DNA from 3 places in the Lentilactobacillus buchneri genome. Region 2 is predicted to be linked to each of the others. Evidence: predicted binding sites of a transcription regulator. Region 2 holds the regulator's gene; each other region holds the start of a gene.
The links. The regulator Rex, encoded in region 2, represses fermentation and respiration genes when NADH is low (regulators of the CRP and FNR family bind a similar motif). The targets are predictions, from matches to a motif close to TTGTGAANTANTTCACAA.
Positions count from the first base shown of each region.

Region 1: adhE (bifunctional acetaldehyde-CoA/alcohol dehydrogenase) is a predicted target of Rex. The motif match lies at 1,669-1,686, and genes of this name have one in related genera.
Region 3: KE627_RS03370 (NAD(P) transhydrogenase subunit alpha) is a predicted target of Rex. The motif match lies at 2,013-2,030, and genes of this name have one in related genera.

Region 1 is NZ_CP073066.1:1,491,085-1,494,367, forward strand. It holds gene KE627_RS07080 (cation-translocating P-type ATPase) at 1-733, shown strand, start outside; gene KE627_RS07085 (DUF1836 domain-containing protein) at 960-1,487, shown strand; gene adhE (bifunctional acetaldehyde-CoA/alcohol dehydrogenase) at 1,727-3,283, shown strand, end outside.
Region 2 is NZ_CP073066.1:212,639-215,921, reverse strand. It holds gene KE627_RS01130 (ABC-F family ATP-binding cassette domain-containing protein) at 1-1,230, opposite strand, end outside; gene KE627_RS01125 (redox-sensing transcriptional repressor Rex) at 1,418-2,050, shown strand; gene groES (co-chaperone GroES) at 2,277-2,561, shown strand; gene groL (chaperonin GroEL) at 2,655-3,283, shown strand, end outside.
Region 3 is NZ_CP073066.1:657,213-660,495, forward strand. It holds gene KE627_RS03360 (NAD(P)(+) transhydrogenase (Re/Si-specific) subunit beta) at 1-397, opposite strand, end outside; gene KE627_RS03365 (NAD(P) transhydrogenase subunit alpha part 2) at 397-717, opposite strand; gene KE627_RS03370 (NAD(P) transhydrogenase subunit alpha) at 723-1,931, opposite strand; gene KE627_RS03375 (MFS transporter) at 2,101-3,283, opposite strand, start outside.

The DNA.
Region 1 (3,283 bases), 1.2 Mb from region 2:
GGCCGACTGTGGGATCGCCATGGCTTCCGGAAGTGAGAGCACCAAGAGTATTGCTGACTTTGTGCTGATTAATTCCAATTTTGACGCCATGATTGATGTCTTGAAAGAAGGCCGCCGGGTTATTAATAACATCGAGCGGGTTGCTTCTATGTACCTGATTAAGACGATGTACTCCGTTGCGTTGTCATTTATCTTTGTCTTCTTTGCCACGGGGTACCCCTTTGAACCTATTCAGTTGACTCCGATTACATCGTTAATGGTGGGAATTCCATCGTTCTTCTTGGCTTTGGAGCCTAACTTCAACAAGATTACCAATCAGTTCATGAAGCAGGTGTTGATCATCTCAACGCCAGCAGCGATTTGGGTTGTTGGCTACGTGATGTTAATTGAAATCATCGGCCAGCTTTTTGGACTCCAATACGAGTTCACCTCAACGCTGTGTGTCCTGTTGACCGGGGCAATTTGCTGGTTGGCATTAGTGATGGTATCACGGCCACTGAACCGGCTGAAGATTGGGATGGACATCCTGGTACTGGTGGCATTTTTAACGATCATCATCTTCTTTAATAATATTTTCTCGTTGGTCTCCTTCTTTAATAAAGACATTTGGCTGTATGCCATTCCGCTTATCGCAACGGCCTATCCGCTCTACATGTTCATGCAGGGGGTTATTGCCACTGTCTTGGACAAACGCGAGAAGAGACGACTGCGCAAACAAGCGGGAAGTAAATAAAAGCGAGACGACTGAGATGCTGAGCGCCACTGTTATCTAGCGGAAACGTGCAGCAATCGGCTGATCCCGGCCATTTAAGCCGGCAAACCAATTATTCCAAAGTCAGGAGTATTTGGTTTGCCGGCTTAAATTCTGAGATCAAAGCGCCTCTTACTCCACTCCAAGTTAGACTATCTAGTGTCACATACTAGCTAACGTGGTATAATAAACTCGAAGGAGTGATAACATGGCATACAATGAAGAACAATACGAGCAGTGGGAACAAAAACTCAAGCAGGTGGAATTGCCGCTGTGGGCAGATTTACCCAAATTTGAATTGTACATGGATCAACTCGTGGCACTGGTGAACGAGACGTTGGGGCCAATCGGAATTGATAAAGTCACTCCGGCAATGATCAACAATTACGTCAAGAACAAAGCGATTATGGCACCGGTCAAGCGGAAGTATCAGACCATGCAGGTTGCTGATCTGATTTTGATCAGCTTATTGAAGCCGGCCTTTTCCCTGGAAACGATTCGTCACGGAATCGATCAGGTGACGGCCAACATTTATCCGCAGCAGGCATACGACACTTTTATCAAACGGCTCATGTTCTCATTCAAGAACATGGATAGCCGTAACAGCCGGGCATTGGAAGAAAAGAATCTGAATGACAAATTAATGCAGGTGGCTGTCAATGTCATTATTGACCGAATCCAATCCGAGAAACTTTTGGCGATTATTCAAAAGCCACTCACGAAAGTGACCAAATAGCCAAAGTCGTGAAATCATTCACATATAAATAATGGAACCGCTTTCATAAAAAAAGGACTTGCTGAACAAGTCCTTTTTGTTTTGGATATTGTTATATCAGTGTGCAAGCACTTACAAAAAATAAATTGTGATTTTTTGAACAAAACTGTTTACATTTTAAAAATCCGTGATATTATTAATATTGTGAAAAAGATAACAAAGCACAAACAACCTATAAACTTTTCATTGGAGGAAAATCAATGATTGATAATAAAGTAAAAGAAACCAAAGCAGCTAAGACGAACACAACTGATGTTGACACTGTCATCAACGGCTTGGTATCAAAAGCGCAAAAAGCACTTGAAATTATGGATTCATTTGACCAAGAAAAAGTTGACCACATCACTCACCAAATGGTAATGGCCGGCCAAGACAAACACATGGACCTGGCACTCATGGCTTATGAAGAAACCGGCCGTGGAGTTGCTGAAGACAAGGCCATCAAGAATATGTACGCCACTGAAGAAGTTTGGCACAGCATTCGTGATCACAAAACAGTTGGTGTCATTAAAGACGATAAAGAACGTCAATTAATCACCGTTGCTGAACCTTTGGGTGTCCTGGCCGGAATTACACCAGTTACCAACCCAACTTCAACCACCTTATTCAAATCAATTATTTCAATGAAGACTCGAAACCCAATCATCTTCAGTTTCCACCCACAAGCATTGAAGTCATCAATTGCAGCCGCTAAGATTGTTCGCGACGCTGCGATTGCTGCCGGCGCTCCCGAAGGCTGCATTCAATGGATTGAAGAACCAAGTATCGAAGCCACAACGAAATTAATCAACCACCCAGGTGTCGCAAGTACCCTGGCAACTGGTGGTCCAGGCATGGTTAAAGCTGCTTACTCAACTGGTAAGCCGGCATTGGGTGTTGGTCCTGGTAACGGTCCGGTTTACATCGAAAAGACTGCCAACATCTTGCGTGCTGTTAACGACCTGGTGCTCTCAAAGACCTTTGATAATGGTATGATCTGTGCCACTGAAAACAGCGCGGTTATCGATTCTGATATCTACGCTGAAGTTAAGAAGGAATTAGTTAAGAACGGTGTCTTCTTTGTTGATAAGAAGGACCATGACAAATTGGCAGAAGCAATGTTCAACCCTAAGACTGGCAGTGTTAAGGGTCCAATCGCCGGCAAATCAGCTAAAGGGATTGCCAAACTGGCTGGTATTAAAGTACCTGACAACACCAAAGTTCTGGCTGCTGAAATTACTGGCGTTGGTCCTAAGTACCCACTGTCAGCTGAAAAACTCAGCCCAGTGATCAGTATTTACAAAGCTAAGAACCATGAAGAAGGTTTCAAACTCTGTGACGAATTACTTCACTTTGGTGGAATGGGCCACACTGCCGGCATCCAAACTCTGGACGACGACTTGGCCTTGGAATTTGGTAAGCAGATGAAGGCAGCCCGGGTTCTGGTTAACACACCAGGCGGCTTCGGTGGAATTGGTAACCTTTATAACGAAATGACCCCATCATTGACATTGGGAACTGGCTCATGGGGTGCCAACTCAATTTCTCATAACGTTACCGACTATGACCTTTTGAACATCAAAACTATCGCAAAGAGACGAAATAATATGCAATGGATTAAGTTACCTCGGGTTTACTTTGAAAAGACTTCAGTTCGTTACCTCATGGACATGCCTGGCATTAACAAGGTATTCATCGTTACCAGTCCAGAAATGGTTGAATTTGGCTACGTTGACAAGGTGCTTGATGAATTGAAACGCCGTCCAAACCCAATCGAA
Region 2 (3,283 bases):
AACGGTTTTAGAGGCATGTAGTGAGGCTTGTTCCTGGTCGTAGTAACCGGTATCGACGCCAGTACCAAACTGCGCCTTGCCCTTTAAAAATGGAATGATGCCCAAGATGCTTTTTAAGAGCGTCGATTTGCCGACACCGTTTGGACCAACAATTGCGATCGCTTGGTGACGTTTAACGTCCAGATTAACCGGCTCACAAAGAACCGTGCTGTAGCCAACCGCTGCGTTGGTAACATTCAGGACGTTATTGCCGCTTTTGGATTTTGGTGAAAATGAGAAGCGGGCAGTTTTTGAATCAGCCGTCGGTTTTTGCAGCTTATCCATTTTTTCGAGTTGTTTTCGGCGGGCCTGCGCCTGTTTGGTGGTCGATGCTCGAACGATATTTTTGTCAACGAAGGTCTGCAGTTTTTGAATCTTAGCCTGCTGCTTGTCATATTCTTTCCATTCTTGTTCAATCAACTGGTCTTTTTTCTTGGTGTAGTCCGTGTAATTACCAGTGAAGTGGTGGAGGGTACCTTGTGACATCTCGTAAACCTCAGTGACAATTCTGTCTAGGAAGTAACGGTCATGTGAAATGATCAGAAGGGCACCACTATAGTTTTGAATATAACCTTCCAGCCAAGTGATCGTTTCCACATCCAAATGGTTGGTTGGTTCATCTAATATTAATAATTCGGGCTTTTCCAGTAACAATTTGGCCAAGGCAAGTTGAGTCTTCTGGCCGCCTGACAATTCATTAATTGGCCGATCGTAGTCAGCTTCCCCGAATCCAAATCCGTGGAGAACACCACGAATTTCAGCGTCGTACCCATAACCATTGTGCTGTTCAAAGTCGGCACGGATATTGTCATATTGTGAGGAAATCGTTTCATATTCTTCGGTGTTGGCGTCAACGCCCAAAGAACCCATTTGTTTTTCCAGAGCGTGAAGCTTTGCTTCCTGCTCTTTTAGACTGGCAAAGACCGATGCCATTTCAGCATAAATGCTTTTGTCTGAATTGAGTCCGGTATCCTGGGCCAAATAGCCAATCGACAGATTCTTTTTAGTGCTGATTTGGCCGCCGTCGACAGATTGTTCGCCGATGATCATTTTAACCAGTGTCGACTTGCCGGCACCGTTACGGCCAACCAGTGCGACACGGCTTTTTTCTTGAATGGCCAAATTAACTTTTGAGAAAATAGTTTCGCCATTGAATCGTTTGGTTAGATCTTGTGCTTGTAAGATTATCAAGTGTTTGGCCACCTTTCATTTTGTAACTACCAACAATCAATTTTATCATAATTTACACGATTTCAGGAATTATTTGTAAGTAATATTTGAAATATATTTCACAAGATGTCATCTTATGGTAGAATGAGATGTAAATAGGAATTCACAAAGTTCTTTTAACTAAAATGACAAATAGGAGGAAATTTTCTTGACAGCTGAAAATATTCCACGCGCAACCGCTAAACGATTGCCGATATATTACCGATACTTAAATATTTTACACGATACAGGAAAGCAACGAATTTCATCAACGGAATTGGCCGAGGCGGTGCAGGTGGATTCAGCAACCATTCGTCGTGACTTTTCCTATTTTGGTGCTTTGGGCAAGCGGGGTTATGGATACGATGTTGATAACCTGCTTTCGTTTTTCAAAACGATCTTGAATCAAGAGCATCTGACCAACGTGGCTTTGATCGGAGTCGGCAATTTGGGCCATGCGCTCTTGAACTTTAATTTTCACAAAGACGGCAACGTTCGAATCTCTGCTGCTTTTGATACCGACGACAAGATTGTGAACACAATTGAAGACGGTGTTCCTGTCTACCCGATTGAGGAACTTTCACATCAACTGCATGATCAACAGATCAAAGTCATCATTTTGACCGTGCCCTCAAAAGTCGCTCAGTCCATCGCGGACGATGCTGTCGCCGGCGGGGTAAAGGGTGTCTTGAACTTTACGCCAATTCGGCTTCAGGTTCCTGAAGATGTCCTGGTTCAAAATGTTGACTTAACTAATGAATTGCAAACTTTGATTTATTTCATCGAAAACTTTGGCAAGTAAAATATCGAACAAATTAATGAAGAAAAGACCGGTGATCCTGAAAACGCCGGTCTTTTCTTATGCGCTCATTTACCGTCGGCAAGGCAATCTGCAGATAAATTCACCAAGAAATGCGCAGAAATCCTTGCAATTGGTCTGAAAAAATAATATATTATACACAGTGATTAGCACTTTTATCATGTGAGTGCTAATGTTGCTAAAAATTGTTGCAAACGGAGGGACTAACGTGTTAAAACCATTAGGAGATCGCGTAATTATCGAAACTGAAAAAGAAGAAGAAAAGTCGGTTGGCGGTATCGTTCTTGCTGACAATGCAAAAAAGAAGCCGCAAGCCGGTACAGTTGTTGCCGTGGGTGATGGCCGTGTACTTGATAATGGTACCAAGGTTGCACCTGTTGTAAAAAAGGGCGACAAGGTTATGTTTGATAAGTACGCCGGAACCGAGATTGAGGATAACGATCAAACTTATCTCGTTCTTCATGAAAAAGACATCGTCGCAATTGTCGAATAATTATATTTTAACAAGATAATTGCTAATAAGTGAATCATTTGAATCATTCAATGAATCAATAATCAAAAATATTTTTTTGAGGTGAAATTTGAAATGGCTAAACAAGTAAAGTTTTCTGAAGATGCCCGTAGCGCAATGCTCAAGGGTGTTGATAAATTAGCAGATACGGTTAAGGCAACGATTGGACCTAAAGGCCGCAACGTTGTTTTGGAACAAAGTGCCGGTACACCGACAATTACCAATGATGGTGTTACCATCGCCAAATCAATTGAATTACCGGATCATTTTGAAAACATGGGTGCCAAATTGGTTTCTGAAGTTGCTTCAAAGACCAATGACGTTGCTGGTGACGGAACAACCACTGCCACAGTTTTAACTCAAGCAATTGTCAATGAAGGTATGAAGAACGTCACTGCCGGTGCCAACCCAGTTGGAATTCGTCGTGGTATTGAAAAGGCTACTAAAGCCGCTGTTGATGCCCTTCACAAAATGTCGCATGATGTTAAGACCAAAGATGATATTGCTCAAATTGCTTCAATTTCATCTGCCAACACCGAAGTTGGTAAATTGATTGCCGATGCAATGGAAAAAGTTGGTCATGATGGTGTTATTACCATTGAAGAGTCACGTGGTGTTGATACCAGCTTGGACGTCGTTGAAGGAATGCAATTTGATCGCGGCTACATGTCACAATACATGGTTACCGACAATGACAAGATGGA
Region 3 (3,283 bases), 440 kb from region 2:
GCAGCACTGGAATGGAAAAGGCCAGGCTCAAAGAGGTACCGACAGCTTCGTGGGTGTAATCGAAAATCCCGATTGTGGCAGCGGCACCGCCACCAACGGCGTTAAACAGCGAAACCAATTGAGGAACATCGGTCATTGGCACTTTGCGTGCGCGGATAACTCCATACAAAATTCCGATTAACAGACCCGCAAACAATACCGTCCAGCCAATTAAGGTAATCTGACCCTTGGAGATAATTTCAACTAAAATCATGACAACTGCCATGGCCATCCCAAGTCCGGAAAGTAAATTACCATTCCGAGCCGTCTTTGGGGAGCGCATCATGTGAACACCAATCACATAGCAGACCGCTGACAGCAGGTAAATTAGGGAAGCAATCGTTTTAAGGAGTGACATTATTTGTCGCCTCCCTTGTCAGCTGAATTCGGCTGTTTTTTCGGCCGGTTAAACATTCCCAGCATCCGGTCAGTCACGGTGTAACCACCGGCGACGTTGACAGCTGCAAAGAATGCGGCTAGAAATGCCAACAGGTAGAAATACCAGCTGCTGGCTTCTGCAGCAATCACAAAGGCACCGACAACGACGACGCCATGAATCGCATTGGCACCAGACATCATTGGCGTCTGCAGGGTTGAGGGAATTTTACTCATAACTTCAAACCCAACTAGCAGGCTCAAAACAAAAATGGCTAAATTCGTATATAATTCTTGACTCATAATGACTAATCCCCCTTCTCAGCTGATTTGTCGTCAGAATCGGCAGGGGCAGCATCGTCTTCAGCCGGTTTTGAAATTGGCAGGTTCAGCGCTTTTCTGACTCGTTCAGAAATAATTTCGCCATGGTCGGTCGCAACCAATTGGCTCATTACGTCATCTTTTAAATCGATGGTAATTTGAGCATCCTTATCAGCAACATCATTAATCACTGCCTGAACGTTCTTAGAGAACATTTCAGAAGCCGACGTTGCCATTTCACTGGCTAAATTCCCGGCCCCAATCAGTTGAACACCGGAATCAGTGATCACTGTTTGGTCGGGCTTTGATCCAGCGACATTACCACCCAAATCACTGGCAGCCAAATCAACGAAGACGCTACCTGGTTTAGCGTTATCAACGGCGGCTTGAGGAACCAGCAGTGGCGGCTTTCTTCCAGGAACCTGCGCGGTGGTGATGACAATATCATTTTGTTTGATAAACCCAATTAATTCGTCTTGCTGCTGCTTTTGCTCATCAGCAGACAATTGACGGGCATAACCGCCTTCACCGACAGCACTGACTGAACTAGTGAGAAATTCGGCACCGAGTGATTCAACTTCGCCTCGAGACGCTGGACGAACATCATAACCGGAAACAATTGCCCCCAGCCGTTTGGCAGTTCCAATGGCTTGCAGGCCGGCAACTCCGGTCCCTAAGACCAACACTTTGGCAGGCTTGGCAGTCCCCGCAGCAGTGATCATCATTGGGAAATAACGGGCGAATTTGTCAGCAGCCACCAAAGCAGCTTTGTAACCGGCAATTGAGGCTTGTGAACTTAAGACATCCATGCTTTGGGCACGGGAAATGGTCCGCGGCAGCAGTTCAAACGACAGCGCCGTGACCTTCTGTTTAGCAAGTTTTTGCACCGAGTCCAAATCGGTCAAGGCCTTCAACAAGCCAATTAAAATCTGTCCCTCATGCAACTTGCCCAAAGTCTCTGAATCAGGTAAATCAACCGTCGCAATCACATTGGCCTGACTAACTGCATCGTCTCGGCTAACGACTTTTGCGCCAGCATCTTGGTAGGCCTGGTCAGAAAAATAAGCATTCTGACCAGCGCCCTGTTCGATCATAACTTCAAACTTGCTGTGAACTAATTTCGCAGCCACATCCGGTGTGATTGCCACACGGTTTTCATCGCCAGATTCCTTCAAAGCAGCAATAATCGTAGACATTAAAGCGACCCCCTTCACAATCATTTTGCAAACGCTTTATACGGTTCAAGGCTAGTCCTCTTCATCGAGAATTGCAATGGTTTGTGATTAACTTTACAAGCATAGAAAAACGAACCAAAAAGTTATTTTCGGTTCGTCCTTTTTTCCAAGTATTCATTGTGATCGTTAGTTAGTGATTAACCATGCCGGTATTAGGAACTTCAGAATTCAAAGTATCGTCAATCGGATTGTCATCAATGACATCCAGATGTTCATTCTGCTTGAGATCAGTTTCACGTCGTTCCAACTCTTTGACAATTTCGGCATGCTTCTCGTCAGTCAAGTCGTAACCAAAGTAAAAGACAATGCAGGAAATCGCACTGGCAATCGCTGGAACTAAGAAATACACGGCACTAATGCCGGAGATTGTGCTGGCAGATTGAGGTTGATTGGCAACGTATCCAGTCATTGTCAAAGCAAGACCAGGAATAAAGCCGGCGACCCCTTGGGCAATTTTCCGCACAAAACTGTAGCCGGAATAAATAATTCCTTCTGAGCGAATCCCGGTTTGCAACTGACCGTATTCAATCACGTCATTCACAAACGCAAAGGCGACGGTCCCACTAAAGCCCAGGAACATGTATGAAATCGTGTTGACGATCAGATAAGGAACGACATGTGAGCCGGTGATAAAAAAGTTGACCAGTTCTGCTGCAATGAATCCCAGTGTTGCGTATATTGCAACGTTCTTCTTACCAATTTTCTTAACCAACGGCGTGGCAAAGATCACCGCTGGAATAATCGATAAAGCACTCAATAGGCTCACAATACTAACGATTCCGACCTGTCCCAAAACGTACTGGAAGTAGTATAGTTGAATACCCATTTTAAGGAACATCGAGCCAACACTAAGAATCGTGAAAATGGATAGAATAATGAACGGACGGTTGGTTAACAGTCCCTTGATCGACTTGAGACCATCCCCCTTTTGGCGGGGCTTATGGTCAATGATGCGTTCCTTGGTTCCGGAGTAACAGAGAATCTGTGAAACAACGCCGGCGGCAGCAAAAATCGCGACCGTGGCAATGTAACCAATTTTGGGCGTCGCAAAGATCGCTACCAGTGGAATTACTACTGCTCCGGTAAGCAAGGCGGCCATTTGTCCAGTTAAGTTGCGAGCGGCAGCCAAAGAAGTCCGATCACCGGAATCCATAGTCATAGCTGCTGCCAGCGAACCATAAGGAATATTTACAACGGAGTAACAAAATCCCATGATGTTATATGAAACGAAGGCATAGATGATCCGCCCGGTCTCACCAAAATTAGGCGTGACAAAACAGGCAACTGTTGCAATTCCCAGGAATAATGAGCCA